4 regions of the Rhizobium sp. SJZ105 genome follow, and region 4 is predicted to be linked to each of the others. Evidence: predicted binding sites of a transcription regulator. Region 4 holds the regulator's gene; each other region holds the start of a gene.
What was found. The regulator LexA, encoded in region 4, represses DNA repair genes until DNA is damaged. The targets are predictions, from matches to a motif close to TGTTCNNNNTGTGTTCNG.
Positions count from the first base shown of each region.

Region 1 (7,263 bases), on a different contig from region 4:
CGACTGGATGCAGGCGGTAGCAGCCATTGGTGATATGCGTCGTGCCGATGTTCTTGCCCGCCGGAATAATGTTCTTCACGCGCTCGGGTATGAGTGCGCCAAGCGGAATCTCGAACGGGCAGGAAGGCACATCGATATAGTTGTCGCCACCGGTCGATGGGTGCAGATCGATGCGGTACATGCCGATGCCGATGCTGTCGCGATAGCGGACAGCCCCCCTGTCACTGCGAACCGTGTAGGAAAGATCCTGTTCGACGATGCGCGTGACCGGCTTGATGCGGCGGCTTTCCCGGATATAGGGCGCCATGGCAAGGCCGTGTTCGGTGCCGGTAATATCGCCTCTGAGGCGCAGGCCGCGAAAACCCTGTCCGCCATCAAGGCGCGGCGCTTCTGTCTGCAACCAATAAAACACCGAATAGGAAAGATCGGCCGCCGCCTTCAGATGCCGCGCCTTTTCTTCTTCCGACACATCGATGATGGTGCCGTCCATATAGTCGATCATCGGCCAGTTCACGAGGCAGATGTCGGATTTATAAAAACCTGGCGCAAAGTTCTTGCGTGCCGCGATGCGACGGAAAATCCAGAGGTTTTCATCGCCACCGCCCTTGCGCTGGTCGGCATCGACCAGCAGCGGATCGTCGTCCGGATTGGGCGTGAAGGAGCGGGTCGTGTGTTCCAGCGTGCGCGGATGCGGCGCGGTGAAACCGAGCATCGGCCCACCCCAGAAATGCGGCTGGTACTTGCGCCAGTAGTCGTAATTATCAGGCTTGTCGATCGTCTGATCGCCGTCGACATGATCGATTGCAAAGCAGATCGACACGGCCTGCACATTGTCAGGCTGGGCGCTGGCCGGCGCGCTGGGCTCCCCCGTGTCCGATTGCGCCTCGAACCCCTTGGCATATTCCGTGCCCGTCATCGGCAACAGATCGCCAAGCTCGGTGGCATCAAGAATGTAGTCGGCGGAAATGACGATCTCCGCTCCGCTGTCGCGATGGCGCACGGTGACCGCGCGGACCCTATCGCCGTCCACATCGGCAGCAACCGGCCGATAGGGCTTGAGCACCGTCAGCCGGTCGGCGCCGATATAGGGCATAAGCATGCTTTCCATCACCGCAAGGCTGACGCGCGGCTCGGCGCAGATGCGGCTGACCCAGCCGCCACCGGGATTGAGGTCACTCCAGGAGCGGGCGCCTTCCGTCAACGGATAATGGTCGCGGTAATATTGGCGCACGCCGTTGCGCAGCGCGCGATAAGAGCGGGTGATGCCAAACTGCTCGACCCAGCTATGTTCGTCCGATGGAACGGCCTGGCTGGTCAACTGACCGCCGATCCAGTCATATTCCTCGGTCATGATCACGCGCTTTCCGGCGCGTGCGGCACCGAGCGCCGCCGCCACGCCGCCAAGGCCACCACCGACCACAAGAATGTCTGCTTGCATCTCTTTCACGTCGTCTCATCCGTTTTGTTGACTGGGGACTTATCTGGGGAGGCCACTGGAGCCGGCCCCAATGTTTCACCCTTGACGGGTTGGCACTTGAGTAGAATTTGACTTCCCGGGCTGCCGGTCTCGATGCGGTTCACCAGCATTGCAGTCGCCTGCCGGCCCATCTCTTCACGGGGAATTTCATAGGATGTGAAACGCACCGGGCTGCGGCCGGCACGAATATGGCTGCCGATCACGACCATCGAAAACACGTCGGGCACCCCAATTCCGCGCTCCCGTGCCAAAGTCTCGACGCGCACCGCATCCGCCAGTTCTATGAAAAATGCCACCGTCGCGCCGCTTTCGATGATCGCGTCGAGGATCTTTTCGGCAGGCCGGTTTACCGCCTTTATGTGCAAGGCAAGCGTCGCCGCCGTACCGAGCGCATCACTGAAACCTCGCCAGCGGTCGGCAATCGATTCCGCCGGACCCGCAGGGCCGATATAGGCGAGTTTGGAATGCCCGAGCATCATGGCATCTTCAACAAGCTGCCGTGTGCCCGCGCCATAGTCGCCGCCAACATAGGGCACGGGCCCGCCAGCATCGTCGCGTCGGCCGATCGCCACGAATGGATAATCTTCCGAGACCAGCCGGGTAAGCTCCTTGCGGTCGAATTCACGGCCCAGGACCAAGCAGCCATCGGCGATCCGGAGCCTGTTGCCCTCGGAAAAAATCTTGCGGTTGTTGCCGACGCCGGCACTGGTCAGCAGCAGAAGATCGTACGCCTGCTGTTGCGCCTCTTCCTCGATGCCCAACAGGAACGGCGTGAAGAAGTCCGCCTGTGCGCTTGGAAAAGCAGGCTCGTAGGTGAAGACGCCGAGGATGCGGTTAAGCCCCTTGGCCATGCGGCGCGCGATCGGGTCCGCGACATAACCCGTCTTGCGAATGACCGCCTGTACGCGTTCGCGTGTTTCTGCCGGGATACGGGCGATCGCGGTCGGCGCGCCGTTCAGAACAAGCGATACTGTTGCCTGACTGACGCCGGCAAGCTTCGCAATATCGTTCTGAGTAAGGCGTTTATGGCTGGTCACGCAATGCCCTCCCCGACACTCGTTGGCTGCTAATACGTATTAGCAGTTAATGCGTATTAGCACGACTTCCCTACTCTGTGTCAAGAGGCGAAAGACACGCTTGCGGAGAGATGTTTTGACGAAGGCTTATCAGGCGGCCAGCCCGGCCTTATGACGGCCGAGCTGGGTTATGGGCTTCCATACCAGCGGTAAACGGTACCCGCTGCGGGTTCAGGGTGCCGAAGGCGTCTTTGCGTCTGCAAGCTTTTGCTGGAGAAGCCAGGTCCACATCGCCTCATCGCCGAGCACTTTTGCCTCCACCTCTTCATGGTTCGTATCTTCAAAAACCGTCAGCCGCACGTTGCGTTTCAGTTCCTGGAGACGCTGGACGAGGACAACAGTATCGGACAAAGGAATCACCTCGTCCCTTGAGCCGTGAAAGGCCCAGAAGGCTGTCTTTTCATTGGTGCGGTTGAGGTAATGGCGGATGCCGCCACCGGCAATTGGGACGACCGCAGCAAAAGTTTGTGGAAACTGCTCGGCCATTGACCAGGCGCCGAACCCTCCCCGGCTATATCCGATCAGATAGATACGGCTGCGGTCCACCCGATGATCCGCCACAACGGAAGCCAGCACGCTTGCGACACGTTCGATCGGATAAAGTAGTTCCTCGCTCGGATTTTGCGGCGAAAACACCATGAAAGGAAAATCACGGCCCCCTTCGATCAATTTTGGCAGGCCGCTGCGGCGCAGCTTTTCGACGTCGCTCCCGCCCTGATCGCCGCCATGCAGCCATACCACGAGAGGATAGGTTTTGTCCGAACCGGCATAGTCTTTGGGCGTATAAAGCAGATAATTGATATCCGACGCGATCGTGGCGTCAGACCTCATGGCCTTCTGCTCGGCAAAGGCAAATGTCGATGTGGCCAGTGCCGCAACAGCGATCAGGCATAGTTTCAGATGCTTCATGCTTTTGTCCTCCCAACAAACACGTCTTCCAAGACGCGACTGGTGAACTCATCAGCCGCCGGGTTGGTTCAGTGGTTTGAAAAGCATGCCGGTCAACACGCCATGCGGAACCCGATTGAGGCTGCGAATATCGATCAGCCAGGTTTGTCCACCGCAGTCTGGAGGGCAGAGACATGCGTTCATTATTTGTTCTGGCCTGCTGTTTGAGTTTTTGCTAATCATTGCAACAAGAGTGCTTTTGAAAAATGCCGTCGTCGTGCGGATAGGCAAATATCAGGGATGCAGGCATGGCGGTTGCCTATCTGGACAAACTGAACGAGCAGCAACGCAAGGCCGTAGAACATGGCGTTGGGCCTTCAGGCGGACACACGGCTGGACCGTTGCTGATCATCGCCGGTGCCGGTTCCGGCAAGACCAATACGCTGGCGCACCGGGTGGCGCATCTGATCGTCAATGGCGCCGATCCTCGCCGCATCCTGCTGATGACGTTTTCACGGCGTGCCGCTTCCGAAATGTCGCGTCGTGTCGAGCGTATCTGCAAGCAGGTCATCGGCGCTAACGCCGGAGCCCTCACGGATGCGATGGCCTGGTCCGGCACGTTTCACGGGATCGGCGCGCGCCTCTTGCGAATCTATGCGGAACAGATTGGACTGGACGTGGATTTCACGATCCACGACCGTGAAGACAGCGCTGATCTGATGAACCTTGCCCGACACGAGCTGGGTTTCTCCAAGACCGAGAGCCGTTTTCCGACAAAGGGCACCTGCCTTGCGATCTATTCGCGCGCCGTCAATTCACAAACGCCACTGAAAGAAATCCTGCGCCAGCACTATCCATGGGTGTCCAGCTGGGAAGAAGAGCTCAAGCAATTATTCGCCGCCTATGTGGAGGCCAAGCAGGCCCAGAACGTTCTCGATTACGACGATCTTCTGCTCTACTGGGCCCAGATGGTCAGCGATCCCGACCTTGCAGGCGATATCGGCAATCGTTTCGACCACGTGATGGTCGACGAATATCAGGATACCAACCGGCTGCAGGCCGCGGTGCTGATGGCACTGAAACCGGGCGGTCGCGGATTGACCGTCGTGGGTGACGATGCCCAGTCGATCTATTCCTTCCGGGCAGCAACGGTGCGCAATATCCTTGATTTTCCGGCATCTTTCAGCCCGGCCGCCGATATTATCACCCTTGATCGCAACTATCGCTCGACACAGCCGATACTGGCTGCCGCCAATGGTGTCATCGACCTTGCCCGTGAGCGATTCACCAAAAACCTCTGGACCGAACGACAGTCACTCGAGCGGCCGAAGCTCGTGACAGTAAAAAGCGAAACCGAGCAGGCGAACTTCATTATCGACCAGGTGCTGGCCAATCGTGAGACCGGCATGACGCTGAAGCAACAGGCCGTGCTGTTTCGCACCTCCAGTCATAGCGGGCCGCTTGAAGTTGAACTTACACGCCGCAACATTCCCTTCGTCAAATTTGGCGGCCTGAAGTTTCTCGACAGTGCCCATGTAAAGGACATGCTGGCGGTATTGCGTTTCGCGCAAAACCCGCGCGACCGCGTCGCCGGTTTCAGGCTACTTCAGATGCTGCCGGGTATCGGGCCGAAGAAAGCCGGCAATATTCTCGATACGATTGCGGCAGATCCCGAACCTTTGCTCGCCCTTGCCGAAATTCCGCCGCCACCCAAAACCGGTGAGGACTGGGTATCCTTCGTGCAGTTGCTGGCGAACATGCGAAAATCGCACGGCGGCTGGCCATCAGATATCGAGCAGGCGCGGCTCTGGTACGAGCCCCACCTCGAACGCATCCATGAGGATGCCGCGACGCGGAAGGCCGATTTGCTGCAACTCGAGCAGATTGCCGGCGGCTATCCTTCCCGCGAACGCTTCCTCACCGAACTGACGCTCGATCCGCCGGATGCCACCAGCGATCAGGCAGGCGTGCCGCTGCTCGATGAGGATTACCTGACGCTTTCAACCATTCATTCGGCAAAAGGCCAGGAATGGCGCTCCGTCTTTATCCTGAACGTTGTCGATGGCTGCATACCCTCCGATCTGGGCGTCGGCTCCACGCATGAAGTAGAGGAGGAACGCCGGCTGCTCTATGTCGCCATGACTCGCGCCAAGGACAGTCTGTCACTGATAACCCCGCAACGGTTCTTCACCCATGGCCAGAACGCGCAGGGCGACCGGCATGTCTATGCCGCTAGAACCCGCTTCATACCGGCAACTTTGCTGCAGTTCTTTGAAACAGCCACCTGGCCGCTGGTTTCGGCCGCGGCCTCCGAGCGCAGCGCGCAGCAGATCCGCATCGATGTAGGCGCGCGGATGCGGGCGATGTGGAAATAGGGAAGATCGTACAGGCTGGAACGATGGATAACACGGCTGTTCGAAAGATCATCCATATCGACATGGATGCCTTTTATGCATCGGTGGAGCAACGCGACAATCCCGCACTTCGCGGCCTGCCCGTCGCCGTCGGCGGATCGGCTGCACGAGGCGTGGTGGCTGCGGCAAGTTACGAGGCGAGAACCTTCGGCGTCCATTCCGCCATGCCGTCCGTCACTGCCAAACGGAAATGCCCGGATCTGATCTTCGTACCGCCACGCTTCGAGGTATACCGGCAGGTGTCGCAACAGATACGCGAGATATTTGCCGAATATACCCCTCTGATCGAGCCGCTATCGCTCGACGAAGCCTATCTCGATGTGACCGAAAACCTGAAAGGCATGGAGATCGCCACCGAAATTGCGCTGGAGATCCGCGCAAAGATCAAGGCTGTCACCAGCCTCAATGCATCTGCCGGCATCTCCTACAACAAGTTTCTGGCGAAGATGGCAAGCGACCTGAACAAACCGAATGGCCAAGCCGTCATCACGCCGAAGAATGGGCCTGGCTTTGTTGAAGCCCTGGCCGTCAAGAAATTTCATGGCGTAGGACCCGCCACGGCCGAGCGGATGAAACGGCACGGCATCGAAACAGGGCTCGATCTCAAGTCGAAATCACTCGGTTTTCTGCAACAGCATTTCGGGAAGTCTGGCCCTTATTTCTACAACATCGCCCGCGGCATCGATGAACGGCAGGTCAAGCCCGATCGCATCCGCAAATCTGTCGGCGCCGAGGACACATTCGTCGAGGATATCGACGATCTCGACTTAGCGAAGGCGGAGCTTGGCCCTTTGGCTCAGAAAGTCTGGCGTTATTGCGAGGCCCACGACATCGCGGGAAAAACTGTGACCGTGAAAATCAAATATTCGGATTTCAGCCAGGCAACACGCAGCAAAACAGTGTCGGGAGCCGTGTCTGACCTCGCAACGATCCAGGAGATGTCAGAGACCCTGCTTGCCTCCGTCTTTCCATTCAAACGTCCGGTAAGGCTGTTGGGGATTACCCTTTCCTCGCTGAGCACCGAAGAGAGTGAAGAGGAAGCGCAGCTCGCGCTTGGCCTGTGATGACCCTGTCCCGAAAACGAAAAAGCCCGCCGCGGGAGGAGGTGCGGCAGGCTTTCCGAAATTTCGAACAACGGCTGGGAGGAGGAGTGCCATTGTTCACAAGACAACCCTTGGGAGGAGGATAGGGTCATCTCAATCCGAAGCTTTGCGGGAGGAGGTGCATCGCTTCGATGAAAACAAGATACCCGGTTTTGCCGCATATTAAATAGGCTTTAATGCAGCGCAGCCATGCAAGAAACGCACGAGTCTGCTTTCATCAGCAGCGGCAAGACCCAGATGGATTGCGCCGCCTGTACCCTTAGAATTTCACGCTGGCCGTGAGGCTGACGTTGAAGGGCTCGCCG
Region 1 is NZ_VIUP01000008.1:163,869-171,131, reverse strand. It holds gene FB593_RS21050 (FAD-dependent oxidoreductase) at 1-1,438, opposite strand, end outside; gene FB593_RS21045 (LacI family DNA-binding transcriptional regulator) at 1,444-2,514, opposite strand; gene FB593_RS21040 (prolyl oligopeptidase family serine peptidase) at 2,725-3,462, opposite strand; gene FB593_RS21035 (ATP-dependent helicase) at 3,750-5,816, shown strand; gene dinB (DNA polymerase IV) at 5,840-6,919, shown strand; gene FB593_RS21025 (TonB-dependent siderophore receptor) at 7,218-7,263, opposite strand, start outside.
Region 1: FB593_RS21035 (ATP-dependent helicase) is a predicted target of LexA. The motif match lies at 3,639-3,656, and genes of this name have one in related genera.

Region 2 (7,263 bases), 480 kb from region 4:
CCGCCGCGAGCGTGAGCAGGCCGGTGACGTGAAGGTGCCGACTTCCGACGCCGAAGCGCAGCGCGCCGGTGCTGCCGGAGGCAAGGCTCCGCCGCCCGTGAAGATGGAGGCGATTACCTCTCAGCAGGGTGAGCGTGTCGACCGCCGTCCGCAATATGACCGGCCGGAAGGTGCGCGGGAATGGCAGCCGCGCGAAGGTGGCCGGCGCGATCAGGATCGCGATGCGCCGATCATCCTGCAATTCGGTGACCGCGTGGTTGTGCGCGGCGACGACAATCAGCGCTTCATCCGCGATGGCGGCGAGCCCTATTACGAGCGCCTACCCGGCGGACGTGTCCGCGAGACCGTCGAGCGTCGCGACGGCACGCAGGTGGTGACGATCCGCAACCGCTATGGCGACGTCATCCAGCGTTCGCGCATCGATGACCGTGGCCGGGAATATGTTCTGTTCTATGCACCGGAACTGATGGACGAACCGGACCGTGAATATGTCTATCGCGATCCCGGCCTCGACCTGCCGCCGATGCGTCTGCGCATTCCGGTTCGTGACTACATCATCGACACGTCGAGCGATCCGGACCGCGATTACTACCGCTTCCTGGAGCAGCCGCCGGTCGAGCCGGTGGAGCGTGTCTACTCGCTGGATGAAGTGCGTTATTCGGCCCGTATCCGCGACAAGGTGCGCCGTATCGACCTCGATACGATCACATTTGCCACTGGAAGCGCTGACATTCCGATGGCGCAGGCCCGTTCGCTGCGGAAGGTAGCGGATGCGATCAACAAGGCGCTGGCAAAAAACCCGGCGGAAACCTTCCTGATCGAAGGCCACACCGACGCCGTTGGTTCGGATGAAAGCAACCTTGTTCTTTCCGACGAGCGTGCCGCTTCCGTCGCCAATGTCCTGACCGATGTTTACGGCATTCCGCCGGAAAACCTGGCGACGCAAGGCTACGGCGAGCGTTACCTGAAGGTTCAGACACTCGGCCCGGAACAGCAGAACCGCCGCGTCACCATCCGCCGCGTGACACCGCTGGTAAGACCGGTCGCCCAGAACTGATAAGGTTCAGGAACTGAAAAATGAAAGCCCGGAAAGCGCAAAGCTTTCCGGGCTTTTTTATTGGTAGCAAAGTTCCCAGGCCGACACATTATCCGTAACTCCGGACCAGATCCGGGGTCCGGCGTGATCAAATCCGGCATGACTGGGATGCTTCTCACCCTGCCATCATCCTCAAATTTGAGGATAATCCAGCCTCTAACGCTTAGTTAAGCGCCACAGCAATCTCTGCTGCGAGCTGGGCATTGTTGCGTACCAGCGCGATATTGGTCGCGAGGCTGCGGCCGTCGGTCAGGCGGAAGATATCGCCGAGCAGGAAGGGCGTGACGGCCTTGCCGGTGATGTCCTCGCGCTCGGCGTGGGAAATGGCGCGATTGATGTAGATTTCCATCTCCTCGCGCGGAATTTCGTCCTCTTCCGGCACGGGATTGGCAATCAGCATACCGCCATCGATGCCGAGCTGTTCGCGGGTCGTCTGGAAATTGGCGATGGCTGCAGGGCTGTTGAGCGACAGCGGGCTGGGAAGGCCCGAAGAACGCGACCAGAAAGCCGGGAACTCTTCCGAACCGAAAGTCACGACAGGCACGCCGTTGGTTTCGAGAACTTCCAGCGTCTTCGGGATGTCGAGAATGGCCTTGGCGCCGGCGCAGACGACGATCACGCCGGTTTTGGCAAGCTCGGTCAGATCGGCGGAAATATCGAAGGTCTCCTCCGCGCCCTTGTGTACACCGCCGATGCCGCCGGTGGCGAAAACGCGGATGCCGGCGCGGGCAGCGGCAATCATGGTGGCTGCCACTGTCGTGGCACCGGTGCGGCGCTCGGCAATCGCAAAGGCAATATCTGCGCGCGAGACCTTCATGGCGTCGGTGGTCTGGGCAAGCGCTTCGAGCTGCTCCTTCTCGAGGCCGATATGCAGCGTGCCGTGAATGACGGCGATGGTTGCCGGAACGGCTCCCTGATCGCGGATGATCTGTTCGACGCCTTCAGCCATCTCGATATTGCCGGGATAGGGCATGCCGTGGGTGATGATGGTCGATTCCAGCGCGACGATCGGCGCGCCGCGCTGTTTGGCAGCGGCAACCTCTTGCGAATAGACGATGGGCAGGAGCGGGGAGATGGGGCGGGTCATTCTGTTTGTTCCAGACTATAAAAAAACGGGTTCATGCCAGCATTTCGGCCTTGGGGACAAGCCCCAACATGGTCTCGACACTGTCTTTTGACAGGTCTTGGGCGGTGGCGAAAGGCGATTGCACGGTGATGGCGGCCGCCGCGGCACCCAGTCGCAGGGCCTCAGTGATGGTTTTGCCCTCCGCAATCGCCGCGAGATAACCGGACGCCATGGCGTCTCCGGCCCCGGTTACGTCTTTCACCTCGCGGATGATGGGTGGGTGGAGGCTTGCGGTTTGCGTCGCGTTGAAGGCTACCACTTCGCTTGCGCCACGGGTGATGACGCCGCCGGCAAGGCCTGCCCTGCGGAGAATGCCCGGCCAGTCGCGAACATTGTCTGCCGTCTGTCCCGTCAGCGCGCGCGCCTCTGCCTCGTTCATGAAGAGAATGTCGATATTGGCGAGCATGTCCTTCAGCTTCACCGCCTTGGCGGGCGAAATGGCGATGGCAGCAAGCGGCTTTTGGCAGGCGCGGGCAATGAGACCGAGCGCCTTCAACGTATCCTCCGGCAGATTGGCATCGCAAAGCAGAAGGTCGCTCGCGGTAATCGCTTCACGCACCGCGCGAACTTTGAGGCGGCGCGGCGAAAACAGCTTGTAAAGGTCCATATCCGCAAGTGCGATGACAAGATTGCCGTCGCGCTCCAGAATGGCGGTGTAGCTTGGCGTGCGGCGATCGAGGAAAACGAAGGGCGTATCTTCCACGCCCGCCTGCCTTGCTGCCTCCGCCACCGCTTCGCCGGTCACGTCGCCGCCGCGCGGTGCGATGATACGGACGGCAAAGCCGAGCCGCGAAAGATTGCGCGCCGCATTGAAACCGCCGCCGCCAGCCTCTTCCATCCATGAGCCAGGATTGCTGGCGCCGGGCGCCGTTTCAGTCTCGATCATGCCGCGCCTGTCTATATGCGCGCCGCCCAGAACGAGTATTTTCTTCACGCTTGTGTTTCCCTCTTTCGCGGATGGAAAAGGTGGACGATTCGTCCCAATCTTCTGTTTGTTCCCCTTCACATCCGGTCAGCAGCGATAGGCCGGACACGGAAAAACGAAAGCAGAACAAACGACTTATCGCTATTTGTTTTCAATATGCTGGCTGCGCCTTGCGATATGAGAACAAATAGAGTACATCCTATTTCCATACTGCTTCATTGCCTGTGCGGCTTCAATAACCTAAAGGTGGATCGGATGGCACAAAATTCTTTGCGTCTCGTAGAGGATAAATCGGTGGATAAAAGCAAGGCACTGGAAGCGGCGCTCTCCCAGATCGAACGGTCGTTCGGCAAGGGATCGATCATGAAGCTCGGTTCCAATGAAAACGTGGTTGAAGTAGAGACCATTTCGACGGGTTCTCTCAGCCTGGATATAGCGCTCGGTATCGGCGGTTTGCCGAAGGGGCGTATCGTTGAGATTTACGGCCCGGAAAGCTCCGGTAAGACGACGCTTGCGTTGCAGACGATCGCGGAAGCCCAGAAAAAGGGCGGCATCTGCGCCTTCGTGGATGCCGAGCACGCGCTCGATCCGGTCTATGCCCGCAAGCTCGGTGTGGATTTGCAGAACCTTCTGATCTCGCAGCCGGATACGGGCGAGCAGGCGCTTGAAATCACCGATACGCTGGTGCGCTCCGGTGCCGTCGACATTCTGGTGGTGGACTCGGTTGCGGCGCTGACGCCGCGTGCCGAAATCGAAGGCGAGATGGGCGACAGCCTGCCAGGCCTTCAGGCACGTCTGATGAGCCAGGCGCTGCGCAAGCTGACCGCCTCGATCTCCAAGTCGAAGTGCATGGTGATCTTCATCAACCAGATCCGCATGAAGATCGGCGTCATGTTCGGTTCGCCGGAAACGACGACGGGCGGTAATGCGCTTAAATTCTACGCCTCGGTGCGTCTCGACATTCGCCGTATCGGCGCCGTCAAGGAGCGTGAAGAGGTTGTCGGCAACCAGACCCGCGTCAAGGTCGTCAAGAACAAGATGGCACCGCCTTTCAAGCAGGTGGAATTCGACATCATGTATGGCGAAGGCGTTTCCAAGACCGGCGAGCTTGTCGATCTCGGCGTGAAAGCCGGTATCGTCGAGAAATCCGGTGCATGGTTCTCCTATAACAGCCAGCGTTTGGGGCAGGGGCGTGAAAATGCCAAGACCTTCCTGCGCGACAATCCGGAAATGGCAAGCGAGATCGAACTGGCGCTGCGCCAGAACGCCGGTCTGATCGCCGATCGGTTCCTGCAGAATGGCGGCCCGGAAGCCGGCGAAAGCGATGACGGTCCCGACGAGGGCTGATGCATTCGGAGGTCCGGGCGTTCGCGTCCGGTGGCTTTGCCGGGATGAGCCGGTATGGATCAAAAGGGTCGTGCGATTTTCCTCGCGTGGCCCTTTTTCTTTGCCTAGACGCCTTGGTGCGCCTCCATGGCTGGACAGGGCAGGATGCGGACGATAAAAGCCTTTGATTTTGCAAGATAGCCATCATTCGGGATGGCGGTGATGGACTCCAGCTGTGAGCGGTGTGTGGGCATGAGCGGTGTGAATGAAATTCGGTCGACCTTTCTCGACTACTTCAAGAAGAACGGACACGAGATTGTGCCCTCCAGCCCGCTGGTGCCGCGCAACGATCCGACGCTGATGTTCACCAATGCTGGCATGGTGCAGTTCAAGAACGTCTTCACAGGTCTCGAAAGCCGTCCTTATTCCACCGCCGCCTCGGCGCAGAAATGCGTGCGCGCCGGTGGCAAGCATAACGACCTCGACAATGTCGGTTATACGGCCCGTCACCATACGTTCTTCGAAATGCTCGGCAATTTCTCCTTTGGCGACTATTTCAAGGAAGAGGCGATTACCCATGCCTGGAACCTGATCACCAAGGAATTCGGCATCGATCGCAACCGTCTGCTGGTCACGGTCTATCACACCGACGACGAGGCTTTTAATCTCTGGAAGAAGATCGCCGGTTTCTCTGACGATCGCATCATCCGTATTCCGACCAGCGATAATTTCTGGGCCATGGGCGATACCGGTCCGTGCGGTCCCTGCTCGGAAATCTTCTATGACCACGGCGATCATATCTGGGGCGGACCGCCCGGCTCGCCGGAAGAGGATGGCGACCGTTTCATCGAGATCTGGAACCTCGTCTTCATGCAATATGAGCAGCTGACGAAGGAAGAGCGCATCGATCTGCCGCGCCCGTCTATCGACACCGGCATGGGTCTCGAGCGCATTTCGGCGTTGTTGCAGGGCAAACACGACAATTACGACACCGATCTGTTCCGGGCGCTGATTTCGGCCTCTGTCGAAGCGACCGGCGTTCCGGCAGAGGGCGAGAAGCGCGCCAGCCACCGCGTCATTGCTGATCATCTGCGCTCCTCCGCTTTCCTGATCGCCGATGGCGTCCTGCCGTCGAATGAGGGCCGTGGTTACGTTCTGCGCCGCATCATGCGCCGCGCCATGCGCCATGCCGAGCTTCTCGGTTCGCGCGAGCCGCTGATCTACAAGCTGCTGCCGGCGCTGATACAGCAGATGGGCCGGGCCTATCCGGAACTGGTTCGCGCCGAGGCGCTGATCTCCGAGACGCTGAAGCTTGAGGAAACCCGTTTCCGCAAGACGCTGGAACGCGGACTGTCGCTGCTGTCCGACGCGACTTCGACCCTGCACAAGGGCGACATGCTGGACGGCGAAACCGCCTTCAAGCTTTACGATACCTATGGCTTCCCGCTCGATCTGACGCAGGATGCGCTGCGCGCCCGCGAAATCGGCGTCGATATTTCCGGCTTCACCGATGCCATGCAGCGCCAGAAGGCGGAAGCACGCTCGCACTGGGCTGGTTCCGGCGATAAGGCGACCGAAACGGTGTGGTTCGAACTGAAGGAAAAGCTCGGCGCGACCGAATTCCTTGGTTACGACACTGAAACCGCCGAAGGCGTTATTCAGGCGATCGTCAAGGACGGCAAGTCGGTGGATAGTGCTGCCGAGGGCGAGACGGTGCAGATTGTCGTCAACCAGACGCCATTTTATGGCGAGTCCGGCGGTCAGATGGGCGATACTGGCGTAATCTCTGGCGATAACGGCACCTTTACCGTTTCAGAAACACAGAAGAAGGGCGAGGGCCTCTTCGTGCATTCCGGCACGGTGTCCAAGGGTGGATTGAAGCTCGATGACGCCGTGCAGCTGACGGTCGATCACGACCGCCGCTCGCGTCTGCGCGCCAACCACTCCGCCACCCACCTGCTGCATGAGGCGCTGCGCGAGGTTCTTGGCACGCACGTTGCTCAGAAGGGTTCGCTGGTCGCCCCCGAGCGTCTGCGCTTTGACGTTTCGCATCCGAAGCCGATGTCGGCCGAGGAGCTGAAGGTCGTCGAGGAAATGGCAAACGAGATCGTCTTGCAGAACTCGCCTGTCGTGACGCGTCTGATGAGCGTTGACGACGCCATCGCCGAGGGTGCTATGGCACTGTTTGGCGAAAAATACGGCGATGAAGTCCGCGTTGTGTCCATGGGCACCGGTGTTCACGGTGCGAAGGCCAACCGTCCGTACTCGGTCGAGCTTTGCGGCGGCACCCATGTTGCCGCAACCGGCCAGATCGGCCTTATCCGCATTCTCGGCGAAAGTGCCGTCGGTGCGGGCGTGCGCCGTCTTGAGGCCGTAACGGGTCAGGGCGCGCTTGCCTATCTCTCCGAGCAGGATGAGCGCGTAAAGGCACTGGCCTCGTCGCTGAAGGTTCAGCCGGGCGATGTGCTGTCGCGTGTCGAGGGACTTCTCGACGAGCGCAAGAAGCTGGAGCGCGAGCTTGCGGATGCCCGCAAGAAACTCGCAATGGGCGGCGGCTCGTCGGATGCCGGCGCAAACGACGTACAGCAGGTTGCGGGCGTCAATTTCCTCGCAAAATCCCTGTCCGGCATCGATGCCAAGGACCTCAAGGGTCTTGCAGATGAAGCCAAGGCCAATATCGGCTCCGGCGTCGTGCTGCTGATCGCCGTGTCCGAAGACGGCAAGGCAAGTGCTGTTGCTGCCGTGACCGAGGATCTAACTGGCCGTTTCAGCGCCGTCGATATCGTCCGC
Region 2 is NZ_VIUP01000001.1:46,483-53,745, forward strand. It holds gene FB593_RS00310 (OmpA family protein) at 1-1,057, shown strand, start outside; gene FB593_RS00315 (pseudouridine-5'-phosphate glycosidase) at 1,260-2,183, opposite strand; gene FB593_RS00320 (carbohydrate kinase family protein) at 2,215-3,156, opposite strand; gene recA (recombinase RecA) at 3,403-4,494, shown strand; gene alaS (alanine--tRNA ligase) at 4,726-7,263, shown strand, end outside.
Region 2: recA (recombinase RecA) is a predicted target of LexA. The motif match lies at 3,327-3,344, and genes of this name have one in related genera.

Region 3 (7,263 bases), on a different contig from region 4:
ACTGACCAAGATAAGCGATATTCGCCGGGCGGAGCTGAGGCGGGCTGCATTCGAAGTTCTTCAGCGTGAGGGAATGGCGGGTGCCACGCTTGAAAGGGTGGCGGCACAGGCAGGCGCCTCGAAAGGCATCGTGCTGCATTATTTCGCCAACAAGCAGGAACTATTCGAGCACGCGATGCGCGAAGCCAATGTGAAGCTGAAGGAGGCCGTGGTGGCGCGCCTCAATCGGGCGGTCAGTCCGCGTGAGCGGCTCGATGCGATTATCGAGGCGAATTTCGACGAGAGCTTCTTTCAGCCCTCGATCTGCCACGCCTGGCTGTCGCTTTGCGCCGAGGTTCCGCGCGAGCCGCAGCTCGCCAGGATCCAGAAGGTGATCCATGCGCGGATGCGCTCCAATCTTTTGTCGGCTTTGGTGCATCTCGTGCCGAGGCAAGACTGCGCAACTGTCGCGCTTGGGATCACTTCGCTTATCGACGGCCTCTGGTTGCGCTCAGGATTGCAGTCCGGTGGTTTGACGCGCGACGAGGCAATGGAGCAGATGCGGGATTACCTGTCTCACAGGTTACCGCAGGCAAAAGCTGACAATCCGTAGGGAACCAGTACGCGCGCTTCGCATTATTCCACCATGAAGAAAACGACGCGCAAACCCTTGAACCGGATGACGATTTTCGTCATTTCGATTTTCACTCTCGCAGCTGTGATCGCGGCGGTCTATCTGGTTGGGTTCACGCCCGGCGAAGTGTAAGCCAGCGCAGTCAATTGCCGGTGGGAACGGTCTTGCCCTTGCGGCGCTCCAGCGCAACGGTCAGCTTGGCAACGGCAAACCGGAGGCTGCGCATGAGGAAACGGCTGGTTTCCAGAAAAGTGCGGTAGGGCAGCACGGTGAAGTAGCGCCAGCGGGGCAGACGGTATATCCGCAGATTGTTCTGGATCTGGCTTTCCCCGTCCGCATCCTGCGTGGCGCAGAGTGGGTAAATGAAGGCTGCCTTCAGGCCGGCGAGATATTCCAGGTCGAAGGCAATATCGTAGGCAAGCCGCATGGGGATCAGCTTCGAGATCCATTTGCCGGCACGGCGGTTGACGAGATATGCGCCCGAACCCTTTTCCCGCGTCAACGCAATTGCGAGTGAGCGTCCGCTAACGAGCTTGCGGAACGGAAACTTGCGACCGTTGCTGACCGTGGTCAGCCGAAGCAGATCCCAGTCGCTCCCGTTCACTATCGCCTCGTCGATCGCTTCCAGGAAATCCTTTTCGAAGACGACATCGTCTTCAAGAATGAGCGCGATATCGGCATCGCTGCCCATGAACCTGTTGGCACAGGCGACATGGCTGAGATAGCAGCCGATTTCCGGCGGCGAGGTGCGGCGGCCATGCATGAGCATGTAGGAAAGCTCGCTGAATTCCGGGATAGGATAATTCAGTTCACGGCCATTGACGCCCGGGACCCGCTCTGCCTTCAGCCCGATGGCGTCGAGGCGTGCGTTCATGTCCTCGAGGCGCTTGGTGGCGCTGTCCATATTGATCAGGAAAACGGCAAGCTTGCGCCCGCTTTTCGGTAAAATATGCAAAGCAGTCCTCGCCCGGTTTCTGCACCCTGTTGCAACTCCTTTATTGCAACGGCGTGACGGGGGCTATGGAAAAAACTGCATTCGCACACTCATAGTTGTCGAATCAAACCTTTTCCACAAATCCATCCAGCACACGCTTTTGTCCGGCGCGGTCAAAATCGATGGTCAGTTTGTTACCCTCGATGGCGGAGATGTTGCCATTGCCGAATTTGATATGGAAAACGCGGTCTCCGACCACGAATTTCGACGGTGTGTCGGCAACCGATTTGGCCACCAGTTCGCCGTCGATCGTGCGGGCGCGGGGGCCGCTTTCGCCATAACCAATCCTCTCGACCGCATGGCCGGAGCGTGTGCCCCAGTTATCGCGGGTCGCGTCGGACTTGTTGGCCTGGGCACGTTTCCAGCCGGGGGTGGAGTAGTTGTTGGCGAAGGGCTCCGCCTTGTCGAAACGGGACTGGCCATAACCGCCGCGTCCGCCGTAACCACCGTAATTGCTGTCGGATGCCGCGACATCCACGTGCGCTGGCGGCAGTTCATCGAGAAAACGCGAGGGCAGGGTGGATTGCCACAGACCATGGATACGCCGGTTCGATACGAACCAGATATGGCATAGCTTCTTGGCGCGGGTGATGCCGACGTAGGCTAGACGACGTTCTTCCTCCAGACCGGAGCGGCCGCCTTCGTCCAGCGCCCGCTGGTGCGGGAACAGACCTTCTTCCCAACCGGGAAGGAAAACGGTGTCGAATTCCAGCCCCTTGGCGGAATGCAGCGTCATGATGGAGACGGCATCGAGATTTTCGTTCTGCTCGGCATCCATGACGAGCGCGACATGCTCGAGGAAACCGCGGAGGCTCTCGAAGGCCTCCATCGAGCGGATGAGTTCCTTCAGGTTTTCCAGCCGACCGGGCGCTTCCGCCGTCTTGTCGGCCTGCCACATGGCAGTATAGCCGCTTTCGTCCAGGATCTGCTCGGCAAGCGTGGTGTGTTCGGTGTTTTCCAGAAGCCCCTGCCAGCGGCGGAAATCCTGCACCACGTCGAACAGCGCCTTGCGCGCCTTCGGTTTCAGCTCGTCGGTCTCGATGATGTCGGTCGCTGCCGCCAGCATCGGAATGTCGCGGGCGCGGGCGTAATCATGCAGATTGCGGATGGTCGTGTCGCCTAGGCCGCGCTTGGGGGTGTTGACGATGCGCTCGAAGGCCAGATCGTCGGCCGGCTGGCAGACAAGGCGGAAATAGGCCATGGCATCGCGGATTTCGAGACGCTCGTAGAAGCGCGGACCGCCGATGACGCGGTAATTGAGGCCAAGCGTGACGAAACGGTCTTCGAACTCGCGCATCTGGAAGGAGGCGCGAACGAGAATGGCCATGTCGTTCAGCTTGTGGTTCTTGCGCTGAAGCTGCTCGATTTCTTCACCGACGGCGCGGGCTTCCTCTTCGGAATCCCAGGCCGCATGCACCACGACCTTCTCATCGTCGGGGCTGCTGCGCTCGGTGAACAGGGTCTTGCCGAGACGCCCTTCATTATGGGCGATCAGATGGCCGGCGGTGCCTAGAATATGCTCGGTGGAGCGGTAGTTACGCTCCAGCTTGATGACCTTGGCACCGGGAAAATCCTTGTCGAAGCGCAGGATGTTGTCCACTTCGGCGCCGCGCCAGCCATAGATCGACTGGTCATCGTCGCCGACGCAGCAGACGTTTTGCGGCTCGCCTTTGGGGCGCTGGGCAAGAAGCCTGAGCCACATATATTGCGCCGTATTGGTGTCCTGATACTCGTCCACCAGAATGTAGCGGAATTTCTGGTGGTACTCCTTCAGAATATCGGGATTGCGGCGGAAGATGCTGATGGGGTGCAGCAGAAGATCGCCGAAATCGCAGGCGTTCAGCGTTTTCAGTCGGTTCTGATAGGCCGTGTAAAGTTCGCGGCCCTTGCCATTGGCAAAGGCACGGGAATCGCCCTCGGGAATATCCGGCGGTGTCAGTCCCTTGTTCTTCCAGCCGTCAATCATGCCGGCGAATTGTTTGGCCGGCCAGCGCTTGTCATCAAGACCTTCGGCCTGGATAAGCTGTTTGATCAGCCGCACCACATCGTCGGTGTCGAGAATGGTGAAATCAGACTTCAGGCCGATGAGTTCGGCATGGCGACGCAAGAGCTTGACACCGATGGAGTGGAAGGTGCCGAGCCAGGGCATGCCCTCAACCGCGCCGCCGACCAGAACGCCAATACGTTCCTTCATCTCGCGGGCGGCCTTGTTGGTGAAGGTCACGGCCAGAATCTGGCTGGGATAGGCGCGTCCGGTCGCCAGAATATGGGCGATGCGGGTGGTCAGAACGCGGGTCTTGCCGGTGCCGGCGCCCGCAAGCACCAGAACAGCGCCGTCCAGTGTCTCCACGGCCTCGCGCTGCTCCGGGTTGAGGCCGGAAAGATAGTCGGGCGTGGGCCGGGCCTGATCGCGTGCCGCCATGGCGCGCGCGGCAATGCCAAGCCCGCCGGCGTTGCCTGCATCGGCATTGTTCGTCGCCTTGCGCGGCGCCTCAGGTTCTTCGTCGAAGAACGGCATATCGTCAAAACTGTTGCTCATGCGGCCCAATGTAGTGATTCGGGATATAAAGGCTAGAACCGTGTTCTGCTTTTATTCCGGTATCATCCGTCAAAACGCCTATTCCAAGACGTTTTTTTCGTCTCAGGCCCGCCTGTCGGCATCAAAAGCCGCGTCCACCGGCAATTGCAGCGCCACGGCCAGTTGGTTGGTCTTGGCGGCAAGGGCGATGACGCGCATGAGATCGGCATGCTGTTCGCCCGTCATGCCCTTGGCTTTTGCAGCCGCGGTATGGGAGTGGGCGCAGTAGGAGCAGCCATTGGTGACGGAAACGGCGATATAAAGCATTTCCTTCACCAGCGGATCGAGCGCTGAAGGTGTGGCCATCACCGCCTTGACCTCGGCCCAGGTCTTTTCCAGAAGATCGGGGTCGAAGGCGAGGTAGAGCCACATATTGTTGATGAAATCCGATTTCCGCGTTGTGCGGATATCGTCGAACACAGCCTTGACGCGCGGGTTGGCTTCGGCATTTTCGGCTTTCGTTACGGTGCTCATGCATTCCTCCGGTCATGGCTATTTCAGCTGCAGATTACCGGATTGGTGAATGTTTGCGACAGAAATGGCCGTCAGTGCGCTTTCGACGACAATTCATCACAAATTACAATTATGTAAGGAACGGATTTGTGCGTTGCCTTCGTTAACGCATGCGGGAATACTTCTACCGTTCCGAAAAGCTCTTTTCGGGGCGGGTTTATGCTGTGCGGATAATCGGAGAATTGTATGCGGGTGTGGAAACAGGTGGGTGTCTGTCTTGCTGTGGCGGGAGCAGGACTCTGTCTTTGGGGGTTTTATTCACCCGAAGCGCGGAATCTGCTCGCGGGTATCGGCATCGGCAAAACACCTGTTGGCGCGGTCGAGGTTGCCGCATCCGGTGCCAGAACACCCGGTTCGTCATCCGGACAGAATGCCGGCGCCGCACGCCGCGATGGCAATGCGACCCTGGTGGCGATGGCTCCGGTCAAGCAGGGCACGGTCAATGACAGGCTGAACGCCATCGGCAGTGGCGAGGCCATCCAGTCGGTTGTCGTCATGCCGCAGACATCAGGCACGCTTTCGGAAATCCGCATTTCATCCGGCGCCCGCGTCGTAAAGGGGCAGGTGCTCGCGCGGCTCGATGACGAGGAGCAGGTGATCGAGCGGGACAAGGCGCAGGTTGCTCTACGCAGCGCCGTCGAAAAATCGAGTTCCTACAGTAACCTGAAATCCGTATCCCGCCTTGATGTGCTGGATGCGCAGATTGCCGAGGAAGCCGCCAAGCTTGCACTGAGCACCGCCGAGCTGAACCTCAGGCGCCGCGACATCGTCGCACCGATTGAGGGTGTTGTCGGGATCGTGGCCGCCAATATCGGTGACAATGTCACCACGCAATCAACGATCGTCGGCATTGATGACCGTTCTCAAATTCTGGTCAATTTCTGGGCGCCGGAACGGTTCGTAACTGCAATTACCGTCGGAATGCCTGTAGAGGCCACCTCGATTTCACGCCCCGGCGAGACGTTCAAAGGTGAGGTCGAGGCCGTCGACAACCGTGTCGACGCCGCAAGCCGTACCATCCGCATCCGGGCACGGTTTGCTAACGACAAGGATGAGCTTCGGGCCGGTATGTCCTTCGGCGTCACCATGCGTTTTGCCGGAGAGACCTATGCATCCGTCGATCCGCTGGCCGTGCAGTGGGATGCCGAAGGTTCCTATGTCTGGCGCGTGACCGACAATAAATCGGCCAAGGTGCGGGTGCAGATCGTGCAGCGTAACCCCGACGCCGTTCTCGTGAAAGCGGAACTGGCGGAAGGCGATCAGGTCGTGACCGAAGGATTGCAGCGGGTGCGGGAGGGTGGTGCCGTCCGTGTCGCAAGCCAGCCGAAGCCCGAGGAGGTTGCCAGCCAATGACGACTCAGTCGCCTTCGGGTCAGGATTCCAAGCTCGCCTTCACCGCACTGTTCGTTCGCCGGCCCATTCTGGCAGCGGTTCTCAATACGTTGCTTGTGGTTGCCGGCCTTGCCGCGCTGGTTGGCGTTGAGGTGCGCGAGTTGCCGGATGTGGACCGGCCGTCCATCAGCGTCAGGACGACTTATGAAGGTGCGGCGCCCGAAACCATCGATCAGGAAGTGACGCAGACCATCGAGGGGGCTGTTGCGCGCGTCAGCGGCGTCAAATCCATCTCCTCCAATTCGCAATTCGGCACCAGCCGCGTAACGATGGAATTCGGCGACAATGTCGATATGGCCGTCGCCGCAAACGATGTGCGCGATGCCATTGGCCGCGTAACCAACCAGTTGCCTGATGATGCTGACGAGCCGCAGATCATCAAGGCGGATTCCGACAGCCAGCCGATCATGCGTCTTGCCGTCACTTCGTCCACGCTCAGCATGGAAGATCTGACCAAGCTGGTGGATGACGAGGTCATCGACCGCCTTGCCGCCGTCGACGGCGTGGCGGATGTGGAGCTTTACGGCGATCAGGAAAAAGTCTTCCGCGTCGATCTCAATCAGGCCGCACTTGCCAGCCGTGGTCTGACGGTGACGGATATTTCGACCGCGCTGGCCAGTGCCGCGCTGGATGTGCCGGCGGGATCGCTGAAAAGTTCGACGCAGGACATCGTCGTGCGCGCGACCGCGAGCCTCACGAAGCCTGAGGATTTTTCCAACCTTCTGATCAAGGACAATATCCGCCTGCGCGATGTGGCAACCGTGATGCTGGGTGCGGATGACGAATCCACCTCGCTGCGGTCCAATGGTGTGCAGGGCGTGGGTCTGGGCGTCATCCGGCAGGCGCAGTCCAATACGCTCAATATCTCCACCGGCGTGAAGGCTGCCGTCGAGGCCATGTCGGCCAACCTGCCGCAGGGTACGCGCATCGTGGTGACCAGTGACGACGCCGTCTTCATCGAAGGCGCGTTGCACGAGGTGGAACTGGCGCTTGGTCTTTCCGCGCTGATCGTGGTTGTGGTGCTCTACCTGTTCCTGCGTGACTGGCGGGCAACCCTCATTCCGGCGATCACCATGCCGGTGGCTTTGATCGGCACGATCATCGCCATCTACATGGTCGGATTCTCGATTAACATCCTTACGCTGCTCGCCATCGTTCTGGCGACGGGTCTGG
Region 3 is NZ_VIUP01000003.1:512,131-519,393, forward strand. It holds gene betI (choline-responsive transcriptional repressor BetI) at 1-592, shown strand, start outside; gene FB593_RS14535 (glycosyltransferase family 25 protein) at 756-1,568, opposite strand; gene FB593_RS14540 (ATP-dependent helicase) at 1,672-4,146, opposite strand; gene FB593_RS14545 (carboxymuconolactone decarboxylase family protein) at 4,249-4,659, opposite strand; gene FB593_RS14550 (efflux RND transporter periplasmic adaptor subunit) at 4,885-6,051, shown strand; gene FB593_RS14555 (efflux RND transporter permease subunit) at 6,048-7,263, shown strand, end outside.
Region 3: FB593_RS14540 (ATP-dependent helicase) is a predicted target of LexA. The motif match lies at 4,188-4,205, and genes of this name have one in related genera.

Region 4 (7,263 bases):
ACCGTGCCGCCAGATTTTATAAATGGTGAGAGCATGGCAAATACTGCTGGTTCTGACTCGAGATCGAAACTGTCGCCCGAAGACATGGCTGTGGTGGTACGCGAGATGACGGCGGCGCTCAAAGACGCCAAAGTTGGCGTCTTCACCTGCAGGAAAGACATATGGTGCGTAGCGAGCGCCGCAAGCGGAGAGTGGATCGTCGTTCTGGACGATGGCCGCTTCGCCGGAAAAGCCTGCGATATTGCCGATATCGTCGTTGTTTCCCGCAGAACCTCTTTTTCGCAGTGCCGCTCGGGTGCACTCCTGCTCAGCCGTGACATCTTGCGGCGTCTCGGTTCTGTGGAAATAGATTTTGCTAACAAGAGGGAGGAGGGTGTGGCGAGCGGGCTGCGCGCCGCAATCGCCGGAACGGACAGGCCCTGGAGCCAGCACCGTTATTACGACTGGAAAAGCGGACGTTTCGACCGTGATCTGCCGCAGCCCATCATCCGGCTGCTGGCGGCGTCGCAATGACAGCCGCCAGCATGGATCATCGGGCCTTGGCGCGCAAATCTTCAGTCAATTCGCCGATCTCGCCAACTTCCTCTTCATGACCAGCGTCGCGCCAGCTCTCCTTCAAACCGGCCTCGTACCATTCTTGCATGGCAGGCAGGGCGAGCAGCCGGTCGCAATAGGCTTTCGCTGCTGGCGAAAGATCCGCGCTGCCATAGGTCTGGAAACGGAATGCAACCGGGCAGAAGAAAGCATCGACCGCCGTGAACTTTTGACCGGCGAGATATGGCCCGCCGAATTTTGTGAGACCCTCGCTCCACAACGCATCGATCCGCTTTATATCGGCTTTAAGCCCGGCATCGCCGCCCCTGGGTTTGACCCGAATGCCCACCGACATGGGATAGAGATTGCGCAGCGAGGAAAAGCCGGCATGCATCTCACTTGCGGCCGAACGCGACCAGGCCCTCGCATGCTTGTCGCTTGCCCAGACACCCTGGTGTCTTTCGGCAAGATATTCGACGATCGAAAGCGTTTCCCAAACCGTCATACCCTCGTCGACCAGGCAGGGCACCTTGCCCGTCGGCGAAAAGGAGGAGAAGGAGACGCCTTCGCCGAACGGAATGAGCTTTTCATCAAAGGCGATACCGAGCGTGCGCATCAATACCCACGGCCGCAGCGACCATGAAGAATAGTTCTTGTTGGCTATATAAAGATCGTACATCGCGTATCTCCCGGATATGACGCGTATTTCTACACCTGCCAAGCGTTCACGGAATATCGAAAATTATCCATGGCTCCCATAAACGCCGTTGATGAATGGTGATGTGGGGTCACTGAGAGCGCGGCTTGCGATAAGTCACCCTTTGGTGACTACTAAAATCTGACTGCGCAACACGACAGAACAACGTCGCTAAAAAACAGCGGATGGGATCGCTTCGACAATTACAGCGAGCAGCCCATTCGCCACCACGCCTGTAGCGAAACCGAAGCATCTTTATGGAGCAGGAACTTAGTTTGGAAAGGGCAACGCGCATAGGCTGAATGGCGCATATCCTCGTGCACCCGCTAAAGCACGCCACGTTTGGAAACAGCCAAACCATATATAGGCGCCATCTTCACGATGACGCCTAATGTAAAGTGAGCACGTTCGGTTCGATAAGATCAATGGTAGCGGCGGATCAGCCCCACCAGCTTGCCCTGAATTTTCACCCGGTCGGGCCCGAAAATACGGGTCTCATAGGCTGGGTTTGCCGCCTCGAGCGCAATGGAGGCACCCTTGCGGCGGAAGCGCTTCAGCGTGGCTTCCTCGTCATCCACCAGAGCCACAACGATGTCCCCGGGATTGGCGGTGTTGCCGTTGCGGATGATGACTGTGTCGCCGTCGAAAATGCCGGCCTCGATCATCGAATCACCCTTGACCTCAAGAGCGTAATGTTCGCCCGTGCCAAGCATGTCTACTGGCACGGCCACATCATGGGTGTTGTTCTGGATGGCGGAAATCGGCACGCCCGCAGCGATGCGGCCCATGACCGGCACGGTGACAGCCCCGCCCAGATCGTTGGCCGGCGTCTTGGGGGCAGGGGCCGGTTCCGGCGTCTTGGGCTTGCCAAGGCTGCCTTCGATAATGCTCGGCGAAAAGCCGCGCTGCGGCCTTGCACCCGGCGTATAAGCCTCGGGCAGCTTGATGACTTCCAGCGCCCGAGCTCTATTCGGTAGCCGACGAATGAACCCGCGCTCTTCGAGAGCGGTTATCAGGCGGTGGATGCCGGATTTCGAAGCAAGATCGAGTGCGTCCTTCATTTCATCGAAGGAGGGCGGCACGCCGGACTCTTTCATTCGTTCATGAATGAAGAGAAGCAATTCCTGCTGTTTGCGCGTGAGCATGAGGAAAACACCCTTTAGAATCGTAGTGGAAGTCGCGAAACAAATACAGAACGAACACTATATGTTCCATATGTGTTCTGCAATCCCCTAAAATTTCGTGAAGGTGCCATCCGTTGCTGTGATGATTTGCCTCATAGCACGCAATTGTGCTTTTGTGCGGTCAAACCCGTCCCGGCATGCTCCGAGCGGAAGGCCAGCAGGATACATTTTCATGACGAAACCCTATAGCGTCGACCATCTCGTTTTGCCCGTGGAAGTCATAGGCGTCGCCGTGAAGCGCCTCGTCAGTCTTGGCTTTACGGTTGCGCCGGAGGCTCTGCATCCTTTCGGCACCCAAAATGCCTGCGTATTTTTCGCCGATGGCACCTATCTGGAGCCGCTCGCAATTGCTGATCCGGCTAAATATAATGCCTCAATAGAGAGGGGTGATGTATTCACCGGCAGGGATGTGGCCTTCCGGCAACGGGACGGGCAGGAGGGTTTTTCGGCTCTTGTTGCCAAGACTGAAGACGCCTTGGTTGACCATGAGCGGTTTCGGGCAGCCGGCCTTTCGGCGGGCGATGTTTTCGAGTTTTCGCGGCCTGTTCGGATGCCGGATGGCTCGCAAGGCGAGGCGGCGTTCCGGCTGGCTTTTGCGGCAAGCGGGGCGGCCGCGGATTTCTTTTTGTTCAGTTGTCAACGGCTTCAAGCCCTTCCGGGCGATCGCACCATGCTGGAGCGCCACGCCAATGGTGTCACCGGCCTCAGTGAAATCGTCCTGTTTACCGGCGGCGATGCGAAGGTGGCGGGCCTGATCGAGACGGTGTTTGGCTGTGAAGGCAAATGGTCTCCGGGCGGTGATATGGTTTTCGCGACCGGCAATGCCAGCATCAGATTGACCGGAAAACCGCCTTTCGGCGGGCAGACCCTGAATGCTCAGGATGGCAACGAAGGCGGATTGCGCGGCGCGGGCATCGTCTTTTCTTCACACGATCTTGCCGTGACAGAGGCGGTGCTTGCTGCTAATGGCGTGTCCTGCGCAAAAGCGGACGGCCGTCTGGTGGTGCCCGCGGCACCCGGTCAGGGCGTTGCCTTCGCCTTCGAGGAAAAATGATGAGCGTTACGAACAATCTTAAAGTCACTGCCGGCGACGGCGCCAGCAAGGTTTCCTTCTCGAATACCGAGCGGTTTTCGCTGATTGCCGGTCCGTGCCAGATGGAAAGCCGCGAACATGCCTTCATGATCGCTGGCGTCCTGAAGGAGCTTTGCGACAAGCTGGGAATAGGGCTTGTCTACAAGTCCTCTTTCGACAAGGCGAACCGCACTTCGCTTTCCGGAAAACGCGGCATCGGCCTGGATAACGCGATGCAGGTTTTTGCCGATCTCAAGAAGGAATTCGGTTTTCCTGTTCTGACCGACATCCACACGGAAGAGCAATGCGCCGTCGTTTCCGAGGTGGTGGACGTTCTGCAGATTCCGGCGTTCCTCAGCCGCCAGACCGATCTTCTCGTTGCTGCCGCCAAGACCGGCCGCGTCATCAACGTCAAGAAAGGCCAGTTTCTGGCGCCCTGGGACATGAAGAACGTGCTTGCCAAGCTCAATGAGAGCGGCAATCCGAATGTGATGTTGTGCGAGCGCGGCGCGTCCTTCGGTTACAACACGCTGGTTTCCGACATGCGCTCGTTGCCGATCATGGCAGCGCTCGGCGCACCTGTCGTTTTCGATGCCACCCATTCGGTGCAGCAGCCGGGCGGGCAGGGCGGCTCCACAGGTGGCCAGCGCGAATTCGTCGAGACGTTGGCGCGTGCGGCCGTTGCGGTTGGCGTGGCCGGCCTCTTCATCGAGACCCATGAGGATCCGGACAATGCGCCGTCAGACGGCCCTAACATGGTCCACCTGAAGGACATGCCGAAACTGCTCGAAAAGCTTCTGGCTTTCGACGCGATTACGAAAGCCTGATCGGCTGACCGTGACGGCGGGCACTTTTGTGCCAATCGATTTTAATGGCGGGCGGGCCGTTTCCGCTGCCCACCGTCATTGTAATTTCTTCGCCATCGTCTAAGACAGGCGACGGAAAATATCTGTTCCATTCCCAAGGGAGAGACCATGACTGCCATTACCGATATCATCGCGCGCGAAATTCTCGACAGCCGCGGCAATCCGACCGTTGAAGTCGACGTTTATCTCGAAGACGGCTCCATGGGCCGTGCCGCCGTTCCCTCCGGCGCCTCCACCGGCGCGCATGAGGCGGTTGAGCTGCGCGATGGCGGCAAGCGTTATCTCGGCAAGGGCGTGGAAAAGGCGGTCGAAGCCGTCAATACAGAAATCTTCGACGCGATTGGCGGTTTCGACGCTGAAAACCAGATCCAGATCGATCAGATGATGATCGCGCTCGACGGCACGCCGAACAAGTCGCGCATCGGCGCCAACGCCATCCTCGGCGTGTCGCTCGCCGTTGCGAAGGCTGCCGCTGAAGCCTCCGGCCTGCCGCTTTACCGTTATGTCGGCGGCCCGAACGCGCATCTGCTGCCGGTTCCGATGATGAACATCATCAACGGCGGCGCGCATGCCGATAACCCCATCGACTTCCAGGAATTCATGATCCTGCCGGTCGGTGCAGAAAACATTCGCGAAGCCGTGCGCATGGGCTCCGAAGTCTTCCATACGCTGAAAAAAGAACTGTCCGCACAGGGCCACAACACCAATGTCGGCGATGAGGGCGGTTTTGCACCGGGTCTCGAAAGCGCGCCGGCAGCACTCGATTTCATCATGAAGTCGATCGAAAAGGCTGGCTACCGTCCAGGCGACGACATGTTCATCGGTCTCGACTGTGCGGCGACCGAATTCTTCAAGAACGGCAATTACGTTTATGAAGGCGAAGGCAAGACCCGTTCGCCGATCGAGCAGGCCGAATACCTGGCCGAACTCGTCGCGAAATATCCAATCATCTCCGTTGAAGACGGCATGGCTGAAGACGACTGGGATGGCTGGAAGGCGCTGACCGATCTCATTGGCAACAAGTGCCAGCTGGTGGGCGACGATCTTTTCGTCACCAACTCCGCCCGCCTTCGCGACGGTATCAAGATGGGTGTCGCCAACTCCATCCTCGTCAAGGTCAACCAGATCGGTTCGCTTTCCGAGACGCTGGACGCAGTCGAAACGGCGCACAAGGCAGGTTACACCGCCGTCATGTCGCACCGTTCGGGCGAAACGGAAGATTCCACCATCGCCGATCTCGCGGTCGCAACCAACTGCGGTCAGATCAAGACCGGCTCGCTTGCCCGTTCCGACCGGCTCGCAAAGTACAACCAGCTTATCCGCATTGAAGAAATGCTGGGCCCGCAGGCTGCTTACGCCGGCCGTTCGATCCTGCGCGGATAATCCGCGTTCGGGTTTCGCGATATGGCCCGCCGCCTGGCGGGCCAGTCTCAGGGATGGGCGGTTTATCCGCACTGCTCACTCCCGAGTTGATCCGGGGTTCAGTCAGCCCAGGTCCCTGGGTTGAAAGGACTCTTTTCACGGCGAAGACGCGCTGTGGCTTGATGCCGGATCACGCTCGGCATAACGAACTCTCTCTGATATCGTCGTCATTATTAGCCCGCCTCTGGCGGGCTTTTTTGCGTCTATCAGTCGCGCGGAATTTAAGGTCAACGGATAGTTAAACAATCCGCATTAGTCTCGAGACTCACATTATGCGTTTTAAGGCTTCTCTCCGGCATGTGGACCAGACATCATAAAAAGAGACGATTCGGCCGTTTGATCGTTCCGGCCATTACGATCGCTTTTCTTTCCTATTTCGGGTATCATTCCATCCACGGCGACTTCGGCCTTCAGGCGACGGAGCGGCTGGAGCGGCAGCGTATTGCCAGAACGGCAGAGCTTGCCAAGCTGACGCAGGCGCGCGTTGCGCTGGAGCGGCAGGTCGAATTATTGAGCGACGGTTCTCTCGAACGTGACATGATTGACGAGATTTCCCGTTATCAGTTGAATATGTCCCGTACGGACGAAATTGTCATCATGAATACCTACTTCTAATTAACCGAAATCAAGTTAATTAATGATTTGTGATTTATTCACAGCACTTTAGCATGAATATGTGCCATGCGTTTAAAGCATTGCTGCGTGGCATTTTCTTGCATATGGTACGCGCCAATCTATCCATTCAAACGACAACTCAGGGAGGGATGAATGGCGCCGCGAAAAACCGCGTCCGTATCCGGCCGAAAGACAACGGCAAAGGCTGCAGGCGAATTCACCGGTAAGAACAGCCCGGACTTTTCGAAGGAAGAAGAGCTTCACGCCTATCGTGAGATGCTTCTCATCCGTCGCTTCGAGGAAAAGGCCGGCCAGCTTTACGGCATGGGCTTCATCGGTGGTTTCTGTCACCTCTACATCGGTCAGGAAGCCGTTGTTGTCGGCATGCAGATGTCTCAGAAGGAAGGCGATCAGGTCATCACCGCTTACCGTGACCACGGCCATATGTTGGCTCTGGGCATGAGCGCGCGTGGCGTCATGGCTGAGTTGACCGGCCGCAAGGGCGGCCTGTCGAAAGGCAAGGGCGGCTCGATGCACATGTTCTCCAAGGAGAAGCATTTCTACGGCGGCCACGGCATCGTCGGTGCGCAGGTTTCGCTCGGAACCGGTCTTGCCTTCGCCAATAAATATCGCGGCAACGACAATGTCTCCGTGACATATTTCGGTGACGGCGCCGCCAACCAGGGTCAGGTCTACGAGAGCTTCAACATGGCCGCTCTCTGGAAACTGCCGATCATCTATATCGTTGAAAACAACCGTTACGCCATGGGCACCTCGACCGCCCGGGCCACCGCACAGTCGAACTATTCGCTGCGCGGCCAGTCCTTCGGCATTCCCGGCATCCAGGTGGATGGCATGGATGTGCGCGCCGTA
Region 4 is NZ_VIUP01000001.1:521,517-528,779, reverse strand. It holds gene FB593_RS02685 (ComEC/Rec2 family competence protein) at 1-513, shown strand, start outside; gene FB593_RS02680 (glutathione S-transferase family protein) at 530-1,213, opposite strand; gene lexA (transcriptional repressor LexA) at 1,654-2,376, opposite strand; gene FB593_RS02670 (VOC family protein) at 2,588-3,469, shown strand; gene kdsA (3-deoxy-8-phosphooctulonate synthase) at 3,469-4,314, shown strand; gene eno (phosphopyruvate hydratase) at 4,462-5,736, shown strand; gene FB593_RS02655 (FtsB family cell division protein) at 6,073-6,390, shown strand; gene pdhA (pyruvate dehydrogenase (acetyl-transferring) E1 component subunit alpha) at 6,544-7,263, shown strand, end outside.